One region of the Proteus sp. MB838 genome, then DNA from elsewhere that is predicted to be linked to it. Evidence: predicted binding sites of a transcription regulator. Region 1 holds the regulator's gene; the other holds the start of a gene.
The links. Region 1 encodes CRP, which controls carbon source genes, mostly activating them, when cyclic AMP is high. Its sites were predicted from a motif close to ATGTGANNNNNNTCACAT; they were not measured.
Positions count from the first base shown of each region.

Region 1 (3,439 bases):
CACCATAATCAGCAAGGGGTGTTTAAAGGGCTTAATCGACCTTTAAGCGTTACCCGTTATCACTCTTTAGTGATTGATGCGACAACCTTGCCTGTCCCTTTTGAGGTTACAGCATGGAGCCAACATGACGGGAATGTTGATGAAATTATGGGGATACGTCATCGTACTTTACCCATTGAAGGTGTGCAATTTCATCCTGAAAGTATTCTGAGTGAACAAGGGCATGAGTTATTAAATAATTTTCTTAAATATTAATTGGATAATGAAAATTTAGCGTCATTATCCACTTTTATATCAAACCTTATTTGATTTTTTATTCATATTTAGTGATTATATTTTCATTGTATAGCTAAATGTCGGTCAGGTGGGGTAATGATAAATCAACGTATTAATAGGGCAACTTACGATCAGGTAATGTTGCCAATTTATTCACCAGCAGATTTTATTCCTGTTAAAGGGCAAGGTAGCCGTGTTTGGGATCAACAGGGAAAATCCTATATTGATTTTGCTGGTGGTATTGCTGTTCTAGCGCTTGGGCATGCGCATCCACTATTGAATAAAGCACTGCAAGAGCAAAGTGAGAAGCTTTGGCATGTAAGTAATGTGTTTACTAATGAGCCAGCATTATGTTTAGCTCAGAAATTAATCCAACATACTTTTGCTGAGCGTGTCTTTTTTGCCAATTCTGGGGCAGAAGCGAATGAAGCCGCACTTAAATTAGCACGACATTACGCTATTACCCGTCATAATCCTTATAAAACGAAGATAATTGCCTTCCACCACGCCTTTCATGGTAGAACATTTTTTACAGTCTCTGTTGGGGGACAACCTAAATATGCGGATGGTTTTGGTCCTAAACCTGCGGATATTATACATGTCCCTTTTAACTCTCTTGATGCTGTAAAAGCCGTGATTGACTCTCATACTTGTGCCGTAATACTGGAGCCTATCCAAGGTGAGGGCGGAGTGACACCGGCGACAGCGGAGTTTATGCATGGCTTACGTACACTATGTGATAAGCATCAAGCGCTATTAATTCTTGATGAAGTACAAACGGGTATGGGGCGAACCGGCAAACTATTTGCTTATATGCACTATGATATACAGCCCGATATTATTACCAGTGCCAAAGCATTAGGTAGTGGTTTTCCTCTCAGTGCGATGTTAACCACCGAGGATATCGCTTCGGTAATGGGGGTAGGAACACATGGTACGACTTATGGGGGGAACCCATTAGCCTGTGCAGTAGGCAATGCTGCTTTTGATTTAATCAACACTCAGGCGGTATTAGAAGGTGTCAGTGAGCGTCATCGTTGGATAGTGGATGAATTGCAGGCGATAAACCAAACTTATGCTGTGTTTTCTCAAATTCGTGGACAAGGCTTATTAATTGGCGCGCAGTTAGCACCACTGTATGCAGGTAAAGCAAAAGAGTTACTTGCACTGGCCTCTAAGCATGGCTTAATGATGTTAAATGCCGGGGCTGATGTAATACGCTTTACGCCAGCGTTGATTATTACCCTCGAAGAGTTACAAGAGGGCATGAATGCGTTACGAAAAGCGCTTGATGAGTTTGTAAAAGCAGAGTGAATTCAAATGTAAAACCCCATCATTGCGATGGGGCTTCATACAAAATAATCACTGTCCATCAGTTAAATGGGCTGTTTTCAATGCAACTTAACGAGTACCGTAAACAACGATAGTTTTACCGTGTGCTGAAATGAGGTTTTGATCTTCCAGCATTTTTAAAATACGGCCTACAGTTTCACGTGAACAACCTACAATTTGACCGATTTCCTGACGTGTAATTTTAATTTGCATGCCATCAGGATGCGTCATTGCATCAGGTTGTTTAGCTAAATTTAATAAAGTTTGTGCAATACGACCTGTTACATCAAGGAAAGCAAGGTTACCTACTTTTTCTGATGTGGTTTGTAATCTATTCGCCATTTGAGCGGAAAGGCGCATCAGAATGTCAGGATTGACCTGAATTAATTGGCGGAATTTTTTATAGGAAATTTCTGCTACTTCACAGGCTGTTTTTGCTCTAACCCATGCACTACGTTCTTGATCTTCTTCAAATAATCCAAGTTCACCGATGAAGTCACCTTGGTTTAGGTAGGAAAGGATCATCTCTTTTCCTTCTTCATCTTTAATAAGAACAGCCACGGAACCTTTAACAATATAATAAAGTGTTTCCGCTTTTTCACCTTGGTGGATCAGCGTGCTCTTGGATGGATATTTGTGAATATGGCAGTGTGACAAAAACCATTTAAGAGTCGGGTCTGTTTGCGGCTTGCCGAGAACCATTCGCGTTATCCTCTGTACGTTAATGCAGCCTTTCAAAACGGATTGACACCCTTTTGATACAGCGTGCTTAAAATCCTATCTTTACCGATTAACTTCCTGAGAATTCGGAAAGTTAATAAGGAATAGATTATAATAAATGAGAAAATAATGCATTGATCTTAACCACTATCATCAAGCAGATATTGTTTTTAACACAGTTAACGCATTAAGTCTCGTTTTACGCAGTCAGCATAATAAACCTATTTGCTAATTGCTAGTTGAATTATGAGAATGTACTCTTTTAGTCTTAGTTGTATTTAGGGGAAAAATAAAATGGAAGCACGTGTTAAATGGGTTGAAGATTTATCTTTTGTTGGCGAATCATCTTCCGGCCATCAAGTTATGATGGATGGTAATTCAGGTGATAAAGTGCCTAGTCCGATGGAAATGGTATTAATTGCTGCGGGTGGTTGTAGTGCTATTGATGTGGTGAGTATCTTACGTAAAGGTCGCCACCAAGTCATTGAATGTGAGGTAAAATTAACATCAAAGCGTCGTGAAGAGGCACCTCGTTTATTTACTGATATTAATTTACATTTCATTGTTTCCGGCAAAGCGTTGACAGATAAAATTGTTGAGCGAGCTGTACAATTATCAGCAGAAAAATATTGCTCTGTTTCTTTAATGTTAGGAAAAGCGGCCAATATTACGCACTCTTTTGAAATTAAAGATCCTGAATAAATTTGATATTTTAAAATAAATTTTAATATATAAAATAATATCCCTAAAATACGGGGATATTATTTTCGTCAAAAATAACATATCTATTTTAGCTAATTTTTTCACCATTCAATAATTTCTTCACCAGTGGTGCCATGATTAATTCCATCGCTAAGCCTAATTTCCCTCCTGGAACAACAATAGTATTGATAGTCGACATAAATGAACCATGCAACATTGCCAATAGATAAGGGAAATCGATATCGGTTAAGCCACGAAAGCGAATAACAATAAAACTTTCATCCAGTGTTGGAATAGCTTTAGCTGAGAAGGGATTAGAGGTATCCACCGTAGGAACGCGTTGGAAATTGATATGAGTACGAGAAAACTGTGGAATGATGTAACTGATATAATCATCCATCGAACGTAC
Region 1 covers NZ_BAABMO010000024.1:25,706-29,144, reverse strand. The annotation lists gene ACYUCW_RS11640 (aminodeoxychorismate synthase component II) at 1-255, shown strand, start outside; gene ACYUCW_RS11635 (aspartate aminotransferase family protein) at 373-1,590, shown strand; gene crp (cAMP-activated global transcriptional regulator CRP) at 1,678-2,310, opposite strand; gene ACYUCW_RS11625 (OsmC family protein) at 2,623-3,030, shown strand; gene ACYUCW_RS11620 (phosphoribulokinase) at 3,119-3,439, opposite strand, start outside.

Region 2 (3,439 bases), on a different contig from region 1:
GGCACTTTCGCAAGGATTTGCAGTAAGTGCCGCCAGTAGCCGTACTGCGGTGAATGATTCTGTTGGCGGTAAAACACAATTGGTCTCTATTGTGGCAGCGTTAGTGATTTTAGTTGTGTTGCTTTTTATGACCGACTTTATTGCCTACATTCCGTTATCTTCTTTAGGCGTTGTGCTGATTGTTTCCTCTTGGTCATTGCTAAGTATTCGTCATATTTGGTCTTATCGTAAACGAAATCGACAAGCTTTTACCTTAGCAACGTTTACTTTATTAGCGGTGTTGTTAGCGGGATTGATTAACGGCATTGGTTTTGCTGTGTTACTTGGGTTATTGCAATTTTTACGTATTGTATTCCGCCCAAGTGATCAGTTATTAGGTGTTGATGAACAAGGAATGATCCACTCAATCAACCAAGGTAACGGCATTGAATCGATATCAGGATTGATGATGTATCGTTTTAATTCCCCCTTAACCTATTTCAATGTTGGCTATTTTAAAAAGCGGGTACTACAGCTAGTGGACAGCGCGCCACAACGTCCTGCATGGTTAGCGGTTGATGCTACCGTAAGTTTTACTTATGACGATGTGAGTGTTTTTGCTGTTATTGATGAGCTAATTAGAGAGCTTAGGATCAAAGGCGTTAAATTGGTATTGGCTGGGCGCAGAACAGAATTAAATCGTTGGATTGCACGTAACAAGATCACTATCAATGATGATGATTTAATTATTGCCCCCGATCTCTATTTTGTTATTCGTTTATATCAAAGTCGACAACAAATAAAAGAAAAACACAAACAGCAACAACAAGTGCCGTTTGCTGAAGATAACCAAGCCACTTTCATCAAGGATACGGAAACGAGGGGATAGAATGAATAACATGGGGTTTAGTGGCTGGATAGGTGTGTAAGGTTAATTGATTATTTTTAAATGATTATGTTAATAACAATGCCGTGCTAATCTATTAATCACATTAGCACGGCATTGTTTGCTGCGAGGGGGTTACTTGGTGATATATTTATTTTCAGTCAGCATAAACAGACGGAATAGATAAATAATCATCCATGCAGACGTAATATTCTTTAAAAAATAATATAAAAATTTGTGGATCATGTTAGGCAATTCCCCCGTAATATTGCTTAAGAAGCCAATCCCAAATTGTAATAAAATCCAAATTCCTAAGGCAGGGATCAGCGCCCCTGATTCACCAAAGCCCATTTTCCAGCCTAGACGTATTGCGCTACCAATAGATTGTTGGCGTACCAGTACGACTGGCGCTAGTGCAAATCCCACTAATAAAATGATACCAGGGATAATCAACATAAAGCCTGCACTAATTAAAATAGAGCAGAGCAAAATTAGCAGAAACATCTTCGGTAAACGGGGTAAGCTGGCATTAAACGTTTGGTTCAATGTCACGTTATGACCGGCAGAAAGTGCCATTGCCAACATTAAAATCACTAAAACCAGAATACTTTGCTGAAAAAGCTCAAAAACATAGACCAGTAAGACCTTTTGAAATACCCCAATAACACTGTTATTCATCGCTTCTAATTCAGCGGGTGAGACATCAGCGAATCTGGTTTTTTGAAAATTAATAATAAAGTCATTAATTATTTGTGATTCTTGTGCATTAGGGCCAACCAATAGATATATGACAGCTAAAATGAGGGCCAAAACTGCAGATAGCGTGATAATGCTACGTTGTTCATTTTTATAAAAGTTAAGACTATCACGGTAGATTGTGCGTGCCGGGGTAGGCATGAAACTGCTCCTATACAAATAGACTAAGTCAATGGGACATATTGTACCTTTTAAGACAACAAAAAGGGATCATTTCTGTTATTTCTATAGCTATTGTTATTGAAAGGTTTTTTTCATTCGTTTGGTGAATGAAAATTAAATAATCAAATCAGATGAAACATTAAATTAACAATTAAATAACGATGTTGTCAAATATCATCTTTTAATGAGGTTCTTTTATTTAATGATTCTTAAAAACAATAAATTTAATTATAAGAAAATATTGTATTAATGCTAAATTTGATGTGGATCAATTATAAATAATCAGCATCATAAATAATAAAGAGAGGAATAACACTTTCTGCAAAAATAATTCCAAAGTTGTGATCGGCATTAGATCATAATTACTTATTAATGGGTATATTTTAGCGGAGATTTTACTTATTACAGGAATGGGTTAAATAATGAAAAAACTTTCTGCGCTTATTCTAGCGGCTGCAACACTTGCACCGTCTATTTCTTTTGCTCATCAAGCGGGTGATTTTTTATTCCGTGCGGGTACTGCAACAGTTCGTCCTAATACAGGTTCAGATACTATATTAGGTGGGCATTTTGATGCTAATAACAACACTCAATTAGGTTTAACCTTTGGTTATATGGTAACTGATAATATTGGGGTTGAGTTATTAGCAGCAACACCTTTTGAGCATAAAGTTTCTTTAACTGGTGTGGGCGAAATTGCTAAAGTTAAACATTTACCACCAACATTAATGGCACAGTATTACTTTGGTGGTGCTGAAGATAAATTACGCCCTTATTTAGGTGCTGGTCTAAACTTTACGACCTTCTTTGATGAAAAATTCAATAATAATCCAGCGGTAGGCAAACTTGGATTAAATGATCTTGATCTTAAAAACTCTTGGGGCTTTGCAGCACAAGCAGGTTTAGACTATAACCTAGATAAAAACTGGATGCTGAACGCTTCTGTTTGGTGGATGAATATCGAAACCGATGTCAAATTTAAAGATGGCGATGGAAACCACTATAAAGTGGATACTCGCTTAGACCCATTTGTGTTTATGTTCGGTGTTGGTTATCGTTTCTAATTATTCTTGCAATAACAGAATATGCTATTAAGTATCAGCGGGGCAGTGGCTCCGCTTTTTTTTTATCTGTGTTAATCATAATTGCTTATCTACAGTTATCGTGTTTAGACTAAAAAATTTTATTACCTCTATTATGTGTATTAAGGCTTAGCTGATTATAACTAAAATAATAGAGGTATATTTTAATGGTGCATTAAAAATGCATCTTTATATTTTTTATTAGTTAAAAAAATAATCACTATTCTCGATGAGCATTTAATTGGCTCGCATAAATGGGAATGTATAGATGTATTTTATTTGCATGTTTTATCTGCCCATGATATTGCCTAATAATAATTAAAAAATAGCGCCTAAATCGGCCAAAAATATTATTACTGATATTGAATAGTACTATTAAGAAAATGATGGTCGCATCAAATTTAAGTGAAAGTCACCAGTGTGGTGAAAATAACATCGAAAAAAGATAAGTATAACTTTAGTTTTAACGGTTTTTTGGGGATAATTTACCCGCAAAAAACAAACGGCTTATTTTAGTAAAACAGAGAATTTGTCAAAAATTGATCTTCATACCAAAGAGTGTGGATTGCTTTAG
Region 2 covers NZ_BAABMO010000002.1:38,783-42,221, forward strand. The annotation lists gene ACYUCW_RS01065 (SulP family inorganic anion transporter) at 1-868, shown strand, start outside; gene ACYUCW_RS01070 (YciC family protein) at 1,001-1,762, opposite strand; gene ompW (outer membrane protein OmpW) at 2,206-2,847, shown strand.
Region 2: the regulator CRP is predicted to act here: its motif matches at 2,040-2,057, upstream of ompW (outer membrane protein OmpW).